DNA from 4 places in the Alteromonas sp. KUL17 genome. Region 1 is predicted to be linked to each of the others. Evidence: predicted binding sites of a transcription regulator. Region 1 holds the regulator's gene; each other region holds the start of a gene.
The links. The regulator FNR, encoded in region 1, switches genes on or off when oxygen is low (the NO sensors DNR and NnrR bind a similar motif). The targets are predictions, from matches to a motif close to TTGATCTAGATCAA.
Positions count from the first base shown of each region.

Region 2: ccoG (cytochrome c oxidase accessory protein CcoG) is a predicted target of FNR. The motif match lies at 3,640-3,653, and genes of this name have one in related genera.
Region 3: clpB (ATP-dependent chaperone ClpB) is a predicted target of FNR. The motif match lies at 2,363-2,376, and genes of this name have one in related genera.
Region 4: KUL49_RS15565 (high-potential iron-sulfur protein) is a predicted target of FNR. The motif match lies at 2,891-2,904, and genes of this name have one in related genera.

Region 1 covers NZ_BJKJ01000003.1:100,706-106,164, forward strand. Annotated here, with positions in the region: gene KUL49_RS03780 (patatin-like phospholipase family protein) at 1-478, opposite strand, end outside; gene ttcA (tRNA 2-thiocytidine(32) synthetase TtcA) at 479-1,432, opposite strand; gene uspE (universal stress protein UspE) at 1,581-2,504, opposite strand; gene fnr (fumarate/nitrate reduction transcriptional regulator Fnr) at 2,749-3,486, opposite strand; gene KUL49_RS03800 (sulfite exporter TauE/SafE family protein) at 3,532-4,191, opposite strand; gene ccoS (cbb3-type cytochrome oxidase assembly protein CcoS) at 4,178-4,408, opposite strand; gene KUL49_RS03810 (heavy metal translocating P-type ATPase) at 4,410-5,459, opposite strand, start outside.
Region 2 covers NZ_BJKJ01000001.1:406,236-411,694, reverse strand. Annotated here, with positions in the region: gene KUL49_RS01710 (TonB-dependent siderophore receptor) at 1-704, opposite strand, end outside; cobalamin riboswitch at 794-1,046, opposite strand; gene KUL49_RS01705 (serine/threonine protein kinase) at 1,166-2,149, opposite strand; gene ccoG (cytochrome c oxidase accessory protein CcoG) at 2,146-3,576, opposite strand; gene KUL49_RS01695 (hypothetical protein) at 4,057-4,428, shown strand; gene KUL49_RS01690 (DUF3016 domain-containing protein) at 4,552-5,097, shown strand; gene KUL49_RS01685 (acyl-CoA dehydrogenase family protein) at 5,192-5,459, opposite strand, start outside.
Region 3 covers NZ_BJKJ01000016.1:84,622-90,080, reverse strand. Annotated here, with positions in the region: gene clpB (ATP-dependent chaperone ClpB) at 1-2,169, opposite strand, end outside; gene pgeF (peptidoglycan editing factor PgeF) at 2,421-3,176, opposite strand; gene rluD (23S rRNA pseudouridine(1911/1915/1917) synthase RluD) at 3,193-4,176, opposite strand; gene KUL49_RS14340 (outer membrane protein assembly factor BamD) at 4,363-5,127, shown strand; gene KUL49_RS14335 (ChrR family anti-sigma-E factor) at 5,238-5,459, opposite strand, start outside.
Region 4 covers NZ_BJKJ01000019.1:79,552-85,010, reverse strand. Annotated here, with positions in the region: gene KUL49_RS15585 (exonuclease domain-containing protein) at 1-1,423, opposite strand, end outside; gene KUL49_RS15580 (hypothetical protein) at 1,530-1,817, opposite strand; gene KUL49_RS15575 (CPXCG motif-containing cysteine-rich protein) at 2,017-2,208, shown strand; gene KUL49_RS15570 (flavin reductase family protein) at 2,201-2,830, shown strand; gene KUL49_RS15565 (high-potential iron-sulfur protein) at 3,053-3,346, shown strand; gene KUL49_RS15560 (amidase) at 3,525-5,144, opposite strand; gene KUL49_RS15555 (ABC transporter substrate-binding protein) at 5,285-5,459, opposite strand, start outside.

The DNA.
Region 1 (5,459 bases):
GTACAGGGTTTACAACGGCACCGTCTACCAACCAACGATCACCGTGTGCTACGGGCGCAAAAAGTGCGGGAATAGCGCAGGATGCTTGAATGGTGTCTCCGATAGGACCAGAGTTAAACACCACTTCACGGCCTGTATAAAGGTCGGTAGCCACAGCCGCAAACGGCTTAAGCATGTCTTCATAAGTCGATTCACAAAACTCGCTTGCTAGTTTGTCGAAAACCTTCTGTCCGCTTGCAATGCCGCCGCGTCTAAGTCCTACGCCCATAAGAGCAAGTACCTGCCAGTCGCTAAGGGAACAGGCCCACTCTTTCAAGCCTTCCAGCTTGCCACTTGCGTAGGCAGCACCAACATAAGCACCAATAGAACATCCCGCTACAACGTCAATTTTTACGCCGAGTTTTTCTAATGCTTCAATTATGCCAATGTGAGTCCAGCCCCTTGCGGCACCGGCACCTAGCGCAAGTCCAATTTTCATTTACTTAGGTTCCATAATGTTTATTACTTCAATAGTATTATCTTCATCACTGAAGTCCGTACTATTTTCTGTAGTGAAAGAAGGTTCATCGAACCCGATATCACCGTCTTCTACCGGGCCTTCTTGTGTAGCTATAGCTTTAAAATCATAAAGGTTGCTGTCGATTAAGTGTGAAGGCGCTACGTTTTGAAGCGCACGGAACATCGACTCTATACGACCTGGGAAGCGACGGTTCCAGTCTTGAAGCATAGCCTTTATGTTTTGGCGCTGTAGGTTTTCTTGTGAGCCACAAAGGTTACACGGAATAATCGGAAATTCAGCGGCCTGAGAATATTTCTCGATGTCTTTTTCTGTGCAGTAGGCCAATGGACGAATAACGATGTGTTCACCGTTATCGCTGACTAGCTTTGGCGGCATAGACTTAAGCTTGCCACCATGAAACATATTGAGGAAAAACGTTTCTAGCATGTCGTCGCGGTGATGACCTAATGCAATTTTAGTCGCACCTAACTCTTTTGCCGTGCGGTACAGAATACCACGGCGCAAGCGAGAACAGAGAGAGCAAGTCGTCTTTCCCTCTGGAATTTTGTCTTTAACAATAGAGTAGGTGTCTTCTTCTACAATTTTGTAGTCAACGCCAATGCTTTCTAGATATTCAGGCAAGATATGTTCGGGGAAACCAGGCTGCTTTTGGTCAAGATTAACCGCAACGATATCAAAATGAATAGGCGCAATCTTCTTTAAAAACAATAAAATATCTAGCATGGTGTAGCTGTCTTTACCGCCAGATAAACACACCATTACTTTGTCGTTGTTTTCAATCATACCGAAATCGCCAATGGCTTTACCCACATTGCGGCGAAGTCGTTTCTGAAGTTTGTTGAAGTTGTACTTTTGCTTACTTTGCGCAGCATTTAATGGCGACGCGTCAGCACTGTTTGTGCCTAAACTCATAATTAACTAGCTTGGTTTGTGATAAAGCCACCATTATACATTAAAGCGGCTTTTCGAGACCATGCTTGTGAAGTTAAATTTGTTGGTGACATACCGCGTTGGCCGCTAAGTAACGGCAAACACGGGCTATGTGGTACTGATAAAAAGACTACACCGACAACGGCGACACAAATCCATCTGGCTTAATAGCAAGCACATCGCAATTGAGTTCGTCGATCACGTGTTCTGCAGTGTTACCAATTAGGGCCGCTGAAATGCCCACACGGCCAACGGTACCAATAACAACCAGCTCTGCATCTAGTGTTTTTGCCACTTGCGGGATAACTTTTTCCGGAAGGCCTTCTCTTACTACGCATTTGTTCTCAGGAATACCGTACTTTAACGCGTGACTACGCATTTCCTTTAAATGATGATTTTTTACCGCGTCGTGATAGGTATCGGGGTCGAACTCAGGCACTTCTATGGCGATATTAAGTGGTGTAGAAGGGTAACTGTTGACCAAATTTACGCTCCCTTTCAATAAAGAGGCGTAGTCGTTAGCAATGAGGGTGAGCTTATCGTTAAGTGCGGCGTGCTCATCGTCTTCACTGCCTACGTTTACTGCAGCAATAATCTCTCCTCCTTCTGGCCAGTCGTGCTCTTTAACGAGCAATACTGGGCGAGGGCATTTACGCATTAAATGCCAGTCGGTGGGGGTGAAAATAACAGAAGCAAGATCGTCGTGCTTTTTGGTTGCCTTTACCACTAAATCTATCTGATTGTTTAGGGTGTAGTAAATAATCGATTCATACGCGCGATTATTCCATTCAACAACGATATCAGTTTCAGTGAATCCTTGTTCTCTTAAGTGGGTGGCAAGCCATTTTGCATGCTCCTTTGTAACTGCATCGCGCATTGACTCGCGCTCATCCGGGCTAAGCATGGTCGTCATATCATAAGATAAGTCGTATACCACCATCATGGCGGTAACTGAAGCGCCTGTTTTTGAAGCGAGTTCATAAGCACGGCTTAGTGCAGGTTGGTTATCGCGCTCGGCATCTACCACGGCCAGAATTCGTTTACACTCAATCATAACGTCCCCCTAACTACGAAACTTAGTAGCGGCTGTCGAAATCGAAGCTTTCTAATACTAACTATAAACGACATTGGGAAAAACGTAAGTTGTTTTAGATCAAGAATTTTACGAGGCGACCATGAGTGAACCTACCTAATTGAATATGGAGCAACCGGCGTGGCGCTGAAAGGGCAGGTAGGTGGCTAACACAGGTTACAAAAAAGCGCGCTTAGTGCGCGCCTTATTTAACACTTAAAAAGGACTAACCGCAGACAACGCTAGGGCCGTTAAGCGCCGCTAGTTTGGTGTTTAGCCTATCGAAATCCAAAATAGTAATAAGCTTGCCGTCTACTTTTATGATGTTGTCTTTTTGAAAACGGCTTAACAGACGACTAATCGTTTCAATCGTTAATCCTAAATAGTTTCCAATTTCGTTGCGCGTCATGGTTAAGTGGAATTCTCTATGGGAAAAGCCACGCTCTTCAAAGCGTTGCGACAGGTGTGAGATGAAATACAGTAAGCGCTCTTCTGCGGTTCGCTTGTTTAAAAGCATGATCATGTCGTGATCTTGTTTTATTTCAGCGCTCATGAAGCTCATGATCTGGTGGCGCAGCTTTGGAAATTGCACTGACATTTCGTCGAGGGTCTCGTAGGGAAGCTCACACACCATGGCAGTTTCTAACGCAGAGGTATAGCTTTGGTGTTTGTTCTCTCTTAATGCATCGAAACCGATAATGTCACCAGGAAAGTGGAAGCCGGTAATCTGTTCTTCACCTTCGGTATTAGTCACAAATGATTTGAATGAACCGGTTCTCACTGCAAATAGAGAACGGAATTTATCACCAGTTTGAATCAGCGTGTCACCTTTATGAAGCGGCTTCTTGCGTTCAATAATATCGTCAAGAGACTCGATTTCTGTTTTGTTCAACGCCACCGGTAAACACAGGTGACTGAAACTACAGTTTTGACAGTGAATAGAAAATTGGCTTCCTTTGCTCATAATGCACGCTCTCTAAAAGAATACCCGACAATAATACACCCATTTTTAAACGATTGCGCCATGAATAAGATAAGCTGCATATATTGCCATTATTACTGCAATAATTTGTCTAAAATGGTTATGTTGAAAACTTCGAACAATATATTGGCTACCAGCGCTTGCAGCGAGCAAGGTGGGTAATGTACCCAAACCGAAGAAGAACATAATAGCAGCGCCTTCTAGCGCGTTACCCGCCGCGAGAGACCAGGTAAGTGTGGAATACACCAAACCGCAAGGAAGCCAACCCCAAATAAAACCATAAGGCAACGCACTTAAAGGGGTCTTAAATGGCAAAAAGCGTTTTGAAAGCGGCTGGACTTTGGAAAATAGGCCTTTACCCGCATTTTCCAGCACCGTTAAACCAGTCCACCACTTACCCAAATAACACGCCAGTAGAAGCAACATGATTCCGCTAAGTAGGGAAAGGGCATAGTTGGCAAGAGGTATATAATCTGCTGCAATTTTTCCAAGTGCCCCGGTTATTGCTCCGGCGATGGTGTAGCTCACTATACGTCCCATGTTATAGGCAAGGGTATAGGGTAGTGCTGAAGCGCCTTTAGGCGATACCATCCTTAGCGCAGCGACAATTCCACCGCACATTCCCACACAGTGAACTCCGCCGGCTAAGCCGATAAGAAAGGCAGAGAAGTAGTTAATCCCTTCCATGTGGCGCTTGGCTTTTGTCTACTTTACTGTCTTGAAGTTGTTTGCGTTGCTCAGCTAGCTTTTTTTCTTCTGGCGGAAGATCATCGTCAAACAGTATGCTATAACCTTGGCGATCTAAATCTTCAAATTGATTGGTTTTCACCGCCCAAAAGAATATCACAATAGCGACGGCAACAATGATGATGGCGATTGGAATTAATACGTAAATAATACTCATGCTATTTGCTCAAAAGTCGCGTTGAGTTTGTGACCACAATGATACTGCTTAACGACATACCAACAACAGCCATCCACGGTGAAAGTAGGCCTGATACGGCGAAAGGTAAGATCAAAACGTTGTAACCTACCGACCAGCCAATATTTTGCCTTATTTTTTGCTTCACTTGGTGCGCAGTTCGAATAAGTTCTGGTACAGAAAGCAGCTGATCGCCAAGCAGTATCACGTCGGCGGCAGTTTTAGCCACGTCTGTGGCATTACCCACTGCAATTGCCACATCAGCGCTGGCAAGAACTGGAGCGTCGTTAATACCGTCACCCATCATCATCACTTTCGCGCCAGATTGCTGCATAGCTTGAACGGCTTCGTACTTTTGCTCAGGTGTTAGGCCACCTTTAGCGGTCGAAATTGGCAATGGTGCGGTAAGCGCATTAACGTTTTGCTGTGTATCACCACTTAAAACGGCGAGAGTATGGCTTGCAGCTAATATATCGAGAGTTTCTTGCGTATCTTCTCTTAGTGAATCTTTTACTTCATACGCAGCCATAATACGCCCCTTAACCGTGAGAAACACGTTAGCTGAAGGGAACACTTCAATGAGTTTTAGCTGTGATTCGTGAACGCTGAATGCTGCAGATCCCATAGAAAACAACGTGTCATTGATCTCACCGCTGATACCACCTCCTGGCGTAACGGTAAAATTAGTCACTTTGTGTACCGTGTTATCGATGGCGTCAGCACTACCGCTAGAGGCAGAAATCTCGCTTAGGGCTACACCGTCGCTAAAGGCTATACCGTCGCTAAAGGCTTTGGCAATCGGATGTTCAGAGCGTGACTCCAAAGCGCGCGCAATTGATAGCGCACTATTACTATCCACGCCGTCAGCGTACCAGGCATTTGAAATAGTAAATTTGCCTTTTGTGAGCGTGCCGGTTTTGTCTAAAGCGATGGTGTCAATGTCAGTAATTTGTTCTAGCGCATCGGCGCGTTTTAGTAAAATACCTTGTCGGTTTAACTTTGCCATAGCGCAGGTTAACGCTGATGGCGTAGC
Region 2 (5,459 bases), on a different contig from region 1:
GACGTTGCGGCATAATTAATATTAATGCCAGCGGTCATGTTGTCGTAGCCATCATCTTCGTTACCAACACGAGATACGTTGTCACCGTCGGTACGTATGTAGCTGGCGTATGCAGAAATACCTACGTTATCGCTTTGCGAGCGCGCGTTCATGCTGCCCTGCAACGTTCCTTGTGTGCCAACGCCAGCAGAGAAGTCTACGTGTGACGCATTATCGGCAAACTGGCCTGATTTCGTAGTAATGCTCAATACACCACCGATAGCGCCGCTGCCCCATCTTGCGCTTTGCGGGCCTCGAAGAAGCTCTATGCGCACCACGTTTGCGCTAGTTAAGTGAGCAAGGTCAACCAGGCTTCCTTGGCCTACGTCGTTGGCAACAACGCCATCAATTAAAACAAGTAGATGGTTAGTTTCACCGCCGCGCACACGAAGCTCTGTTAAGCCACCAGGACTGCCTGACTGAGACAAGCTAACGCCAGGTAGGCCGCGAATTAGATCAGTAAGTTGAAGTGCGCCCGAAGCTTTAATGTCGCTTTCAGTTAGCACCGATACTGAACCAGGAAGTTTGGTTAACGAAATAGGCAAACGCGTGCCTGTTACTGTTAAGGTTTCAATATCTTGGTCAGAAATTTGAGCAAAGGCAGGTGTGCTTAAGCACGAAATAACTGCAGCGCTAAGGGCTGCTTTAGTAAAATGTGTACGCATGGTTTTTATGTTGTCTTTGATGCGCTCCACCCGAGCACATGATTAGGGAAAGTGCACGTTTTTGCTTAATTATAGATGTGAGCAAGCAAACGACACCATGAAGTACAGGCCGGTATCCGGGCTTACTCACCATTACTACAAATGTAATAGCTCTTTTGCCTTCCCATCTAATGGCGTTTAATACGTAACGCATAAAAGACAGTGGCGTATGAAAAGAAAACGACAACGCGTTGAGTTTACCGTTGCGGGGGCAGCATCAGTTTTTCACTGATTTCCCGTTTAACCCTTGTCACTTAGGTTGTTTTAAAGCGTGACAAAAGCACCTACACGCTAGCAAGTATATCTAAGTTAAAATGTGATAGCGAATACGGTTTCTTATACCTTACGCTTTTTCGTAGCCGCCATAAGATTATCGACAACGGTCATCGAAAAAGCGTTTTTTCAGCAGTAAAGGGGCTGGCTCAATATCCTAATTTCAGTGGAGGCTCTTGAAGGGCCGATAGCTGTTCTTTCAGAGCAAGTATTTGGCCTTCCCAGTATTTGTCTTCAGCAAACCAAGGAAATGCCCGCGGAAAAGCAGGGTCTTCCCAGCGTCGTGAAAGCCATGCCATGTAATGCACCATTCGCATAGCGCGGAGGGGCTCAATAAGTGGCAACTGTGCAGTGTCAAACGGGTGAAACTCCTCGTATGCTTCAACCAAAGTATCGAGCTGCAATAGTTGTTGTTGGCGGTCGCCGCTTAGCATCATCCACAAATCTTGGATAGCAGGGCCCATGCGGCAATCATCTAAATCAACGAAGGTAGGGCCATCGCGCCACAGTATATTGCCTGGGTGGCAGTCACCGTGAAGCCGAATACTTGATGTTGGCTTATACGCTTTTTTCGTGGCATCAATAACGGGGTTAAGTATGGCAAAAAATGCTGTCTTTAGATGCTCTGGCAGCAGTGTGCTTTTCATAAGCACCTGCTTCGGTTCATCGAGGTAACTTTCAATATCAATCGAGGGACGATGTGCAAACCCTTTAGCATGGGCCACGCGGTGAATACGGCCAATGAAACGCCCCATCCATTCGAGTTGATCAAGGTTGTCATTTTCGAATTGTCTACCGCCCACCGAAGGAAATAACGCAAATCGATAGTCAGTTTCGGCCACGGTGTGGTGATGCAGCGTGCTGCCATTGAGAGAAATGGGCGCAGCCAATGGAATTTCGTTATCGATTAGCTCTGCAGCAAACGCGTGTTCTTCAAGAATTTGAGCGTCGGTCCATCGACCTGGGCGATAGAATTTTGCTACATAGCGCTGACCGTCTTCAGCCAAAAACTGATAGACGCGGTTTTCATAACTATTAAGTGCTAGCAAACCGCTTTGAAGAAAAATGCCCTGACTTTCCAGGGCATCTAATATGGTGTCTGGGCTAAGCCCAGAGAATGAAAAATCTGTCATCGATAAAGGAACTTAGTTGGCTCATCAACGGTAACCGTTTCCCCATCAATAGTGGTGGTTACACTGATAAAAATATCGGTAACCGTATCTTCCAGATTATAGGCGTCAGTTGCAACTGAAATCGGCGTGCTATACACCGCACCGCCTTCAACTGTTACAGTTTGCTCACCAATGTACTTGTAGTCAGGCAAACCTTTTACAGCAATAGAGTAGGTTTGGGTTTGCTGAGTTTTGTTAAGTACTTTTATTGTATAAACGTTCTCAATTAGCCCTTCATTCGTTTCGCGGTATAGCGAGTTTCTGTCGCGGATAATGTCAACTTCGGTGGGGCTGCGCATCCAAATATTGGCAAACAGCAAGCCTATCATCACCACTAAAACTACAAAGTAACCAATTAACTTTGGACGTAAAATATGAGTCTTACCGCCAGCTAGTTCTTCTTCAGAGGTAAAGCTTATCAGGCCTTTAGGATAACCCATTTTATCCATAACACCGTTACACGCATCAACACAGGCGCCGCAGTTGATGCATTCGTATTGTAAGCCATTTCGAATATCGATACCGGTTGGGCATACCTGAACACACAGGTTGCAGTCTATACAGTCGCCTAACCCTTTTTCTTTTACTTGCTCGTGACTAAGTTTGCGTGGTCGCGGGCCGCGTTGCTCTCCACGCTTTGCATCGTACGATACAGTAAACGTGTCTTTGTCGAACATGGCAGACTGAAAACGCGCATACGGACAAATGTGCGTGCACATGATTTCGCGCATGTAGCCAGCGTTTCCGTACGTACATACGGCAAAGAAAATAACCGATAAACCTGCCCAGAAGCTGGTGTTAAATGTTACAAAATCGATAAACAGTTCATCAATTGGCATAAAGTAGCCAACGAAGGTTAAAGCCGTTAACAGCGCTACCAATACCCAAGCGGTGTGCTTAGCTGTTTTACGCAAAAATTTATCTGCATCCATTTTGCGTGCATCTAGCGCTATACGCTTGTTGCGCGGGCCTTCGAATTTCTCTTCGAACCACGTATAAATGTATACCCACGTTGTTTGAGGACACATAAATCCACACCACACTCGACCAGCGAAAGTGGTGACGAAGAACAATGCAAAGGCGGAAACAATAAATATATAGGCCAACAAAGTGAGATCTTGAGGCCATAAGGTTAGTGAGAATATAGTAAATCGCTGCTCGCCGATGTCGAGTAGCACGGCTTGATGCCCGTTGTACTGAATCCATGGAATGATGGCAAAGAGGCCCAAAAAGAAAAGGCCAAACATGCGTCTAAACGTCTCTAAAGGGCCTTGTACAGCCCGCACATAAATACGGCTACGAGAGTCGTGGCGTTTACCCTCAGGTCCACCTTTGGGTTTATGTACTTTTACCGGTGTAACGGTCTTTACCGGTATTTGTTCATTCATAGCTTAACCTTATGTGACGTAACGAACTGCCTGTGCAGTATAACTGCGTTCAAAACGTCATATTTAATGTAGATCAATAATGCGGCGTATGGTGTATCTTTTTAAAGTTTCAGTCAATACTGAAACTTCAGAACGTAAGTCGTTTTTTGTTTTGATTTCCTCAGTCTATGTAACTTTGTAAATAGTTAAATACAGCTACGTGAATAATGAGGATTAATATAACGGCCAGGTGCCATTTGATGCCCAACATCGACGATTAGGCTTTACCTACTATACATGAGTATAGTTTGCTGTATTTACAGGTAAACCGATATGACCCTATTATCGTCGATAATAATGTGGTCAATTACCGTTTGAATCGTGTACAGTGAGCATTGTGAAAATGTAAATTGGCAAAGTGTAGTTGAGCACATAGTGAGAAAGGTGCTAAAAAATTGGCGCTATTTGTAGTAAACGTCTGTCAAAGTTAGCTGAGAAGTCATGTTAAGGTTCTTTATCATCGCTGCTGAAATTATTGTTTTGGTAATTGTGCTGCGGTCTCCTTTTGTTCAGTATCTCTTTGAAGATATCCAGAACTCGCTTTCTGAATGGCTAGTTTCAATTGCCACCTTACCGGAGCGAGAGGAACTGCGTAGTTTACAAGATAAAATTAATATCCAGCTGAGTCCCTTAAAGCCTTACCAGCAAACATATGTTCAGCAAATCACCGCTGATAGCGCAAGCGTTAAACGTTTTTATCACACTTATTGTGAAAAGGACGATATAAACCCCAACTTTACGGGAACTAAACGCGTTCAACTATGCCTAATCATTAAACAGTCGTCAGTTATGCAAGTAGCAAAGCGAGACTAGCCAATTTTAACCAGGTTGGTTAAATATAAAGCTGATATAAAAGCCGACAATTGCTGCATGCTAAGCTTTCTCTAAATGTCTTGCTAACTCATAGTTTAAACGACTGAATTTAGGAGCATAAAAGTGAATAAATTACGTACTTTTTCTTATTTAGGTTGTGCCACTGCGGTTGGACTTCTTGCTGTTTTCGCTCCCACCCAGGCGGCAGAAGTAAAGATTACTTGGGAAGAACCTGAAACATATAGCGATGTTAAGCCAACTAATGAGTCACGCAAACGGTTTCGCGAACGAACATTAGAAGATCTGGAACAGCACATTGTTGAGTTAGCTAGTGATTTACCTGAGTCGCAAGTGCTGTCAATGACAGTAACAAATGTTGATTTAGCTGGCCAGGTTTGGCCAAGCCAGTTTGTCGGCTTCGGTAACGGCGCCGGTAGCGACGTCCGTATCATTAAACGCGTTGATATTCCTAGAATGACATTCAGCTACTCGTTGGCTAATGCCGACGGTCAGGTCATTTTAAGTGGTGAAGATGTGAAACTTAAAGATATGGATTTTATGGAGTCGAATATTCGTCGCAATCGCACGGAATCGCTTTCTTATGAAAAAGCGATGCTTAACGATTGGTTTGCAGATACGTTTTCAACCCAAGTAGCAGCGAACGACTAATAGTTTCGTTCAAATCATAATAAAAAAGGTCACATATAGTGACCTTTTTTGCATTCATAGCCCATATTTCACGGGCTATAGCACTATAAGCTGCCTACAGATAATCAAACTCATTACCTGATATTGCAAGGGTGCTTTCAGGGCCAGCTTTATAAGCGGCTTTGTGCGCATCGCGACGTACTAAGATACGTTCCATATAGAAGTCACGTGTCTTCATCTTAGACGCTGCAAGTACCGCGTTACCTGATGCCTGCGCTTTGTCGGCCATGCTGTACCACAGTACGCCAATCAATGAATAGGCGCTGTATGCCAAGTAATCACAAGCAGCAGCTGCAGCGGTGGTGGCATCCATACCTAAGCAA
Region 3 (5,459 bases), on a different contig from region 1:
ATCTGAACCTAAGTTGGACGTCATGATCACAACGGTATTTTTAAAATCTACAGTACGTCCTTGTCCGTCAGTCAACCGGCCGTCATCCAATACTTGAAGCAGAATATTGAACACATCTGGATGTGCCTTTTCAACCTCGTCCAACAAAATGACCGAGTATGGCTTGCGACGCACCGCTTCGGTTAAGTAGCCACCTTCCTCGTAACCAACATAGCCAGGAGGTGCACCCACTAAGCGTGCTACCGAGTGTTTTTCCATAAACTCTGACATATCGATACGCACCATGGCATCTTCAGTATCGAACATAAAGCCTGCCAAGGCTTTGCAGAGCTCAGTTTTGCCCACGCCAGTTGGCCCTAAAAATAAGAATGAGCCAATAGGTCGATTTGGATCCGCAAGCCCAGCACGTGAACGGCGAATTGCGTTTGAAACAGCTTCAACCGCTTCTTCTTGTCCAACAACCCGTTTGTGAAGTACGTCTTCCATACGCAACAACTTCTCACGCTCGCCCTCAAGCATTCGCGCTACAGGTATACCCGTCCATCGCGAAAGCACATCTGCAATTTCAACGTCCGTCACTTTATTTTTGAGTAACGTCGTCTCGCGAGTTTCGTTTTCAGCCGCTTGCTCTAACTTTGCTTCAAGCTCTGGAATACGGCCGTACTGAAGTTCCGACATACGATTCAAATCAGATGCACGTCGCGCTATCTCCAAGTCAAGTTTAGCCTGCTCAAGCTCCCCTTTAATGGTTTGAGTGCCCTGCATGGCGTCTTTCTCATCCAGCCACACTTTCTCAAGCTCTGCGTACTTGGTTTCCGCTTGCTCACGCTCTAGCTCAATCATCTCAAGTCGCTTATGACTCACATCATCTGTTTCTTTGGCCAGAGCTTGCTCTTCCAATTTTAGCTGGATGATACGACGCTCAAGACGATCCATCTCTTCGGGCTTGGAGTCTATTTGCAATCGAATGCTAGACGCAGCCTCGTCTATAAGATCAATGGCTTTGTCTGGCAATTGGCGGTCGCTAATATAACGATGCGACAAACTTGCCGCTGCAACGATAGCGGGATCAGTAATATCTACCGAGTGATGGAGCTCATAGCGCTCTTTTAAGCCACGCAGAATAGCAATAGTGTCTTCAACGCTTGGTTCTTCAACTAATACCTTTTGGAAACGACGTTCAAGTGCTGCGTCTTTTTCAATGTACTGACGATATTCATCCAGTGTTGTAGCACCAACGCAGTGAAGTTCACCACGGGCTAACGCAGGTTTAAGCATATTACCTGCATCCATCGCTCCATCGCCCTTCCCTGCACCTACCATGGTGTGCAGTTCGTCAACGAATAAGATCACGCGGCCTTCTTCTTTAGCCAGCTCATTAAGCACTGCTTTAAGGCGTTCTTCAAACTCACCGCGATATTTAGCTCCCGCCACTAACGCGCCCATATCAAGGGCAAGAACACGCTTGTTCTTTAAGCCCTCAGGCACTTCGCCATTAATGATGCGCTGAGCCAACCCTTCAACAATAGCGGTTTTACCCACACCCGGCTCACCAATGAGTACTGGGTTGTTTTTGGTTCGACGCTGCAGTACTTGAACAGTTCGGCGAATCTCATCGTCTCGACCAATGACCGGGTCGAGCTTGCCTTGTTCTGCTCGCTCGGTTAAATCTGTCGTGTATTTTTCAAGCGCCTGACGTACATCTTCAGCATTAGGATCCGTGACCTTCTGGCCACCACGCATGTCGTCTATTGCGCTTTCAATAGCTTCTTTAGTGATATTCAGGCTTTTGAGTATTTCCCCCAAGCGCCCTTTATCTTGTAGCGCCGCTAGAACAAAGATTTCTGAAGTGATGTATTCGTCTTTTCGCTGCTGCGCTATCTTGTCACAAAGATTTAGCAAAATGCCGCTGTCTTTACTTAATTGAACATCTCCCCCAATGCCTTCAATACGAGGTAGGCGCTCAATAGCTTGGCTCAGTGCTGAGCGTAGCGCATTTACATTGATGTTTGCTTGGTCAAGCAAAGGGCGTACTGACCCGCCTTGCTGATTTAGCATGGCAGTCATTAAATGGACAGGTTCAATGTATTGATGATCTCGCCCCAATGCGAGTGATTGAGCATCGGATATTGCGAGCTGAAATTTACTGGTAAATCTATCTAGTCTCATAATCTCAACCTAATTAATGAACAACTATACCTGCGTTAACACGCCGCGATTACGAACATTTTAACTCTCGCTGAGTGGGTAATGATCTATGCGGAATGGTATTCTTTATGTTCTAGTTATGTAGGCTGCTCAATTGCGATTCAAGTATGAGATTAAAAAGTTAGCCAAAAAGATAACAAATAATGTATGAAGTTTGATCTAGCGCAAACCTTTGATGAGACTAAAAACGGCTGTCCATGTTTCCAAACAATCTAAAGCAGGCCTATCACGCTAACCATTCGCCCAGTCGTGCGTTTGTTTTGATGAGTTGCCCTTCGATGTGAGTAAAAGCGCTGCTCGTCAGTGTAGGTACACAAGTTACTTTGCGTAATTGAATCAACACCCGCTTGTTGCAACTGCATTTGTGCGATTAAAGGCAAGTCTAGCAGGTATTTTCCTTTATTATAGCTATTAGCGATTGCACCCTTTATATGACGAAATTTACTTGCCAGTTGAGCATCCACTTCATAGCAAGAGCCGCTGATTGCAGGCCCTATCCAAGCTATAAGCTTATTTGCATCACAGCTAAAGTGTCTAACGGTGTTGGCGATAATGTTTGTCTCAAGACCTTTCCAACCTGCATGTACTGCTGCGACTTCTTGACCACTTTCATCACATAATAAGATGGGTACACAGTCTGCTGTCATTACGGCGCAAAAGTGTGAAGCTGAAGAAGAGTGCGCCGCATCAGCGGTAGTGTCCGCACTTGGCAGAGACACTACGCGATTGCTGTGCACTTGCTCTAACCACGTAATTTTATTGCTATGTGGTATTGCGCTTCTATTGGCTTTGACGAATAAGAGATCATCCCCCACGTGAGCCCCAACGTTCAAGCCTGCGAAATCGCCTAAGCTCGTGCCTCCTTTTCTTGTCGTTGTGTAAGCGACAACATTAGAGGGGCATGACCACGCTGGCGTAATCAAATCCAGCGTGGATGAAAGAGGTGAATTTGAAGCTGACCACGTCATAAGCCCTGCTCCATGCCTAAAGCATATCCTGAGGATTGTCCGTGGTGTCCTTTTTCACGGCTTTAAGCAAGTCCTGCATATCTTGAGGTAGGGGAGCTTTCCACGTCATCCACTCTTCAGTTTCAGGGTGAAACAGCGAGAGCTGTGCGGCGTGCAACGCCTGACGTTGGAATCCGCGAAGCGCAGCGATAAATTCTTCTGACGCCCCTTTAGGAAGACGAGGACGCCCGCCATAAACTTGGTCGCCAAGTAAAGGATGCTTAATGTGGGCCATGTGTACGCGGATTTGGTGCGTACGGCCAGTTTCAAGCTTCAAACGCAGGTGCGTGTATGCGCGAAATTTTTCGATAACACGAAAATGAGTGACCGCTGGCTTGCCCATTTCACGTACTGCCATATGCGTACGTTTTGTTGCGTGTCTACCAATAGGCGCATCTACAATACCACCAGCGACCATCGTACCTAAGGCAACGGCTTCATATTCACGACTCATTTCTCGACGTTGAAGTTGGTCAACAAGATGCGTTTGAGCAGGAATTGTTTTTGCTACTACCATTAACCCCGTCGTGTCTTTGTCAAGGCGATGGACAATGCCCGCACGTGGAACTTTGTCTATCTCTGGACAATGATTTAACAAGGCATTTAGCACGGTACCGCTTGGGTTTCCTGCACCTGGATGCACAACCAAGTCAGCAGGTTTGTTTATGACTAGGATGTGTTCATCTTCATAAACAATGTTTAACGCGATGTCTTGCGCTTCGCTCGTTACTTGTACATCCATTTCGGCCTGTACAGTAACAAGTTCATCCATTTGCATTTTGTGGCGAGGCACGGTGATTACTTCACCGTTTACAGCAACATTCCCATCTTGGATCCAAGTTTTTAGCTTAGAACGAGAATATTCAGGGAACAAATCAGCCAAAACCTGATCTAACCGTAAACCAAAATGCGCAGCTTCCGTTGAAGCTTCTAATTGTATTGTGTTCGGCGACTGTGTCATAACACCATTGATTACGTCTAAAAAAGGGTATTATAACAAGTATTCACGCTTTACACTGCCTTGTTTACGTTTATGTATGGTTTTTCTCATCGTTAGTACGTTAGAATGCAATTAAAGTGTTGTTGTTTAACACATGAGCTTAGACAGCGAAGTATTAAAACTGTTTAGCAGGAAAATAGAATTATTATGAAATCATTTCGTCTACTGGCCCCCGTTTTATTGGGTGCTATGGTATCTGTCGCAGGATGTAGCTCTTCAGATAATGAAGAAAAAGCCGTATTAGCTAACATGGGTGCGCAGCAACTGTACGACAGAGCAAAGCAGAGCATGGAAGTAGGTAACTTCAGCGCTGCAGCACAAACGTTAAGCGCGCTAGATTCGCGCTACCCGTTCGGTCCCCTATCCCATCAGGTACAGCTAGACCTTATTTATAGCTATTATAAGTCAGGTAAAAACGAAGAAACGCTTGCCACCATCGACAGATTTATTCGTCTGAATCCAAACCATTCAGATGTTGATTACGCGTATTACATGCGTGGATTAACTAACATGGAATCAGATAGCAACCTTTTCCAAGAGTTAATGAATATTGACCGTACGGATAGAGACCCGTCGAAGTCTCGTGCTGCGTTTGAAGATTTCCGTAGACTGATTCAACAATATCCAGATAGCAAATATGCCGCAGATGCGAAACAGCGCATGGTTCATATTAAAGACCGTTTGGCTCGCTATGAAATCGCTATTGCACGTTTCTACATGAGACGCCAGGCTTATGTCGCTGCAGCAAACCGTGGTCGCTATGTTATAGAGCACTTCCCGAATACCACTCAAGTGCAACAAGCACTCGAAATCATGGTTTCAAGTTATGAGCAGCTTGGCCTAGATGAATTGCGTAACAATGCGATGAAGACACTAAAGCTTAACTACCCTGACAGCGAATTTATTAGCTAGATTTGGCTATTCTGTTTTGCTAGAGCTTTATGCAACCAATAAAAAAACGCACATTTGTGCGTTTTTTGTATCTGGATGTCACATATTGACTGCGTTCGCTTGATAGATTACTAGCGGAAAAACAAGTGACTAAAAGGGTTTAACAATCTTGCAAGGCCCGAAGTAAAGTGCAATGGCTGATCGACAATGCTAAATACAAGGCAGCCTTCTTTACCTTCGGATTTTGGCGTGTGCGTTTTATCACCATCCATGAAAATAAAGTCGCCGGTATCATAACGACTTAGCCCATCACTGAACTCACCATCAATGACTAATGTATATTCCGTTCCACG
Region 4 (5,459 bases), on a different contig from region 1:
GAAGTAAAGTATAGATACTATCTAGTGAACCATGCTCAATTAGCGCTTCTATAGGCGTAAGCAAATGGCTAGACCACATAAACAGGCTGTTCACTTTACCGTAGTGCATTGTAGCCATTTTGTGGAGGTGAAAACGCAGCTTATCTTTGCTATCGAGCTTCTGTAATAATGCCTCAATACTGTGCTCAAACTTAGCGTAGAAGTTATTTTGCTTAAGCGATAATGGCCTGCGATCAAACTCTGTAACTAGCGTATCCTCTTCGTATAGTTGCTTCCAAAAAGTAAGGCCGAACAAACTGCGCCATAACCGGTTTTCCGTGCGCCAGCCTTCAATGCCGTGCCGTGCATAATGCGCCAACACGCCACGCTCTACTTGCTGATTTTGACTTACGTCAATATCCAGTGTACGGCTAGCATTGCGAAGCATGTCGGTAACCGTGCTGGTGCGTTTTTTGTGGTATTTACGGGCGTAAAAGTCTTCCGCAAACGCAAGCAGTGTATCCGATGGAGGATTATCGATAATCTCTTCAAGCCCCTCTTTAACACCATCTTCATTTCCGTCTTTGTAGCTTTCCCTTAGCCATTTTTCTTTTGCTTTGTCACTTTGCGCCTGTTTCAATATTGCTAGCCCTTTGGGCCTATCGAAGGCTAGCACTTTAAGCCCTAGTGCATAAAGTAATTGGTCGCGATAAAAACTGGCAGATACACCTTCTGTAACAGGTAATTCACCCTCTGCAATGGCAAGCAATATATCATTGTTATAAAAGGCCAACTGACTGAAGTGATTGGCGTAAAACCAAGAAGCTTCAGCGTCGCTTTTAGTATCAAAACGCGCTGTATCGGTTACCGAGTCAGAGCGGGTTCTCATTACGCCTAAATCACGCATAGAAAACTGGTTTAAACGACTTTTGGTGTTACCAAAATAGAGAAACAGTAAATAGCGAAGCGCATCGTCGAATAGGCACACCAAGTAGTTATTAAGCGAGAAGCGCTCTGGCCAGCCTCTAGCACCGATATGTTCATTAAGTAACGTTACGAGTTTGGGCTTGGTGAGCGATGCTAATCCCTGCGTACTGCCGTATTCAGCAAGAAGCGCCAGCAGCGCCTCTTTGGTCAATACCCCTGCAATATCGTTAAGCGTAGCGTGAGTAATATCGCCAAACCAACCGTTTTCTATAAGCCAATCTATCTGTGCTTGTGGTTCAGTGATTTCGCCATAATTAAACTGCGTTCTGTCAATCACCGCATACTTGCGATTGGCAGCCCTAACAACAATGCACTGCTTGTCATCATCTAATGCTTTAAAGCGCTCAACAAAGTCCGTTGCACCATCGCTTAAAAGCGCACTGTTAGCGCCTTCGAAGAAAGCAAGGAACTCGTGAAAGTGTGAAAGGTAATAACGTGGCGGTAAATCTTTTCGCATGAGGTATCTTTGACTATGAAAACATCAACAGTGTATATTTATACAGCCATGCTAATCAAATTAAATCCATCACGATTGCGTTACACATCCGCTGCTAAAAATCTTTTTAAACACGTACTCGCTGTTTAGACACCCACTGAAAGAACGTTGAAAGCTGCTCGTCATCTAGTAAACGTTGTAAATTGAAGTAGTGCTTGGCTAATGTCATCTCATCATAAAAGCGATGTATGCCGCTATGACATTGCCTACAAATATAAATACCGTCCTGCAACTCGGCTTTGCTGAAGTGCTTTTTGAAATAGGTGCGCCGATGCATTTTTTTGGGAATAAGGTGGTGATAAGTAAGGCGCGTCTCTCTGTTACAACACGGGCATTTTCCTACTTTATTTGCCACATCGTCACCTTTATTTGTTCGCCTGGCCAGCCGCTATTGAAGCCGACGGTCTGTATCTTATATTCAACGGTGACTGAACGACACCGCTACTACCAGCGCACGCTACTTTCACGCGAAACACTATGCACTTTATAAAGGAAATCCACTCGTCTAAGCATTACGTAATAAACCTGTTTACTGATTAATAAGGCGATTAAATATGAGCTTAACCCGTTCCATGGACTTTTCATGTCCTTACTGTATGGCCCCCAACGATGTAGAAATAGATGAAATTAACGATGTTGGCCAAGTGCAGGTACTCGACTGCCAAGTGTGTTGCCAGCCTATAGAGCTTACTGCTTACCAGCACGGTGAAGACATTCAAATAGAGGCTGAACGAGAGAATGACTAAGCAATTTACTCGCAGCGATATTGATGAACTTACTCAGCGATACCGTGCCAACCTAATTAACAGTTTGTCTGGATTCAAATCGGCGACATTGGTGGGTACTACAAACGGCAACACCAACAATTTAGCCATTGTAAGTTCGGTTGTTCATGTGGGCGCTAACCCGCCGCTAATCGGGATGATCATGCGTCCTCACACGGTCGTACGAGACACCCTTAGCAATATAAAACAACAGGGCTTTTATACGCTAAATCACGTTTCAGCCGATTGGGTCGATAAAGCACATCAAACGTCTGCCCGCTATGCCCCTGATGAAAGTGAATTTGAAGCAGTGGGCTTAACACCACAGTTTAGCGAGTTATTTAGTGCGCCGTTTGTTAAAGAAAGCCAAATCAAGATGGGCTTGAAGGTGGCGCAACATTTAAAACTGCTTAACGAAACCGAAATGGTTATTGGAGAAATTCAAGAGCTCCATATGCCAGAGAGCATTATTGATGAAGACGGATACGCCGATTTAGAAAAAGCCAACACTGCCTGTATTTCTGGTTTAGATAGCTATCATAATACTACGCGTATTGCACAATTTGCTTACGCCAAACCCGGTGTATCCCTAGCTAAAAAATGAACTTGTAGCAGATAGAACAGTCTAAAATTTACAATCGGGTGTTATTACTCTGAATTTTATTTAATCTAGATCAAGTGAAAATAAGACATTTCATTCGATCTTTTTTCAAAAAGAGATAGTATTTAAACATTACACAAAACCTGCCTCTTTGGGCAGGTTTTTGCGTTTAAGGCACTGAATAAAAAAGAATCATTATCGTTTCTATCTCTTAAGGAGAATGTTATGAAATCTGTAAATCGCCGTGACTTTTTAAAACTGTCGGGCTCTACAGTTATCGGTCTTACATTAGGTGGTGTAGCGTTACGTGCACAAGCTCAAGAACAATTGAGCGCTGATGACCCAACTGCTAAAGCATTGAACTACACACCATCGTCAACCGTTGAAGGTGCAAAATGTGCTAACTGCATGTACGTGCAGGGTGCCGATGGCGAACAATATCGCCCTTGTAACATTTTCCCTAACAAGCTGGTTAACGCTGATGGCTGGTGTAGCGCGTGGGTTAAAAAGCCAGGTTAAGCATTTAAAGCGGCATAGCAGCTTTTATGTTGAAACCAAACGCTGCATAAAGCTACAAACAGCGGCTGGTCACAATAGCTTAAAGTTAGTAACTTGAATTGTAAAAGCCCTCGATGACTCGAGGGCTTTTTTGTTTGGAAACGCTTTGAGATGCTTTAACTTAGCAACGAGCCACTTGTTAACCGTCGTTATTAAGGCCAGTATCAATACCTTTTAAGCTTGGGGTGTCAAAACGGGTTGGTAAAAGGCCAGGCTTAATGAAAAAACCATGTTTTGCTTCAAACACTTTACCTATTTTCAGCACATTTTCATCTTGCCACTTGCCGCCGATAAAGCTAATTCCTACCGGGAGATTCTTTACTTGGCCCGCAGGTACTGTAAGGTGCGGATACCCTGCAACAGCGGCCAAATAACCAATACCAATAAAACCGGCTGGCGAATGATCTCCATACACTCCATCGATTAAAAATGAAGGGCTATTTGAAGGCGCTACTAATACATCGACATTGTGCTTTGCTAGCAATGCGTCAATACCATTTTTGCCCGCGGTATCCTGAATAAGGCGAAGTGCGCTTTGATACTGTTCACTATCTATAGATGCTGACGCTAGCGACTTTTCGAAAATATCTTGATTAAACAGCACCAACTCTCGTTCGGTTTTGTTATTAAAAGCGATAAGCTCAGATAAGTTTCTAGCAGGGATCTCTGCCGGCGACCCCGACAAATATTCATTGATGCTGTGATGAAACTCGCTTAGCAAAACATTGTACGAGTCGGGCCAAAATGAATCTGGCTGGGAAAAGTCACTGATATCCACCAAGGTCGCGCCCGATGCTTTTAACTGATTTAATGCGCTTTCATAAACCGCTAATACATGAGGGTTATCGCCCTGGCGATACCTGACCACACCAATGCGCTTGCCCTTTAAGTCTGTTGGAAGCATCTCAGATAAAGGCATGGCCGGGCGATGAGCCCCTGCATTTTTAGTGGCGCTATCGCTTGCATCTTCGCCCGCCATTACAGCTGTCATAAGCCATGCATCTTGAACATTGGAGGTCATAGGTCCTGCGGTATCTTGACTGAAGGAAATAGGCACTATATGCGTTCTAGAAAGTAAACCGACCGTTGGCTTAAAGCCCACTACACCATTAATAGATGCAGGGCATATTATAGAGCCATTGGTTTCAGTGCCTACGGCGAGTGATGCTAATCTGAGTGACATTGCTGCGCCCGAGCCAGAAGACGAGCCACATGCACTTCTTGATAAAATATGCGGGTTACGGGTTAAGCCACCTACTGCACTCCAGCCGCTTATCGATGATTCTGAACGAAAATTTGCCCATTCAGATAAGTTAGTCTTGCCAAGAATGATCGCCCCAGCGGCTTTAAGCTTCGCCACAATCGGAGCGTCTCGACCGGTATTGTTATTAATTAGCGCCATAGAGCCTGCCGTCGTTGGCATCTCTGTACTCTCTATATTGTCTTTCAATAGCACGGGGATGCCAGCTAAAGGTCCTAATGCTTCACCATTAGCCACTTTTTTATCAATAGCTTTCGCTTCAGCTAGTGCATTTGGATTTAGCGCTAAAATGCTGTTTGTCTTTTTATCAAGCTGCTCAATTCTCGCCAGATAACCACTGACTAACGCTGACGATGTAACCTTGCCATCGATAATAGCTTGCGCTTGAACAAACGCAGGTTCATCTAACCACTTTGAAGGGGTAGGATTAGGGTTCGATTGCGACGCGCAGGCGGTGCATAGCAAAACAGCTATCAGCAAATACCACTCTTTCAACATAGATCTTTCCTTAATGCAGAGTCCTAGTGCCTGTTATTGCATTTAACTAAACAAGCAAAAAGCAACAGGCTTTATCATATTGTTAACTTGATATACGTTGAATCAGAAATAGTTCATTGTCTACAACATAAATCTTGTGATCACATAAAGGAAGATTCTTGGGGTAGCTTATGAAGAAGATTATCTAGCTGATATTTGTTGAGCAGCAATTGATAGCGGCCATCTTCAATGAAGCGATTCAGCACAGTATTAAACTTGGCTCTCAGCTCAGGGTCGGGGATCGCTGCGCAATATACAGAGACAGGAAATAATTCA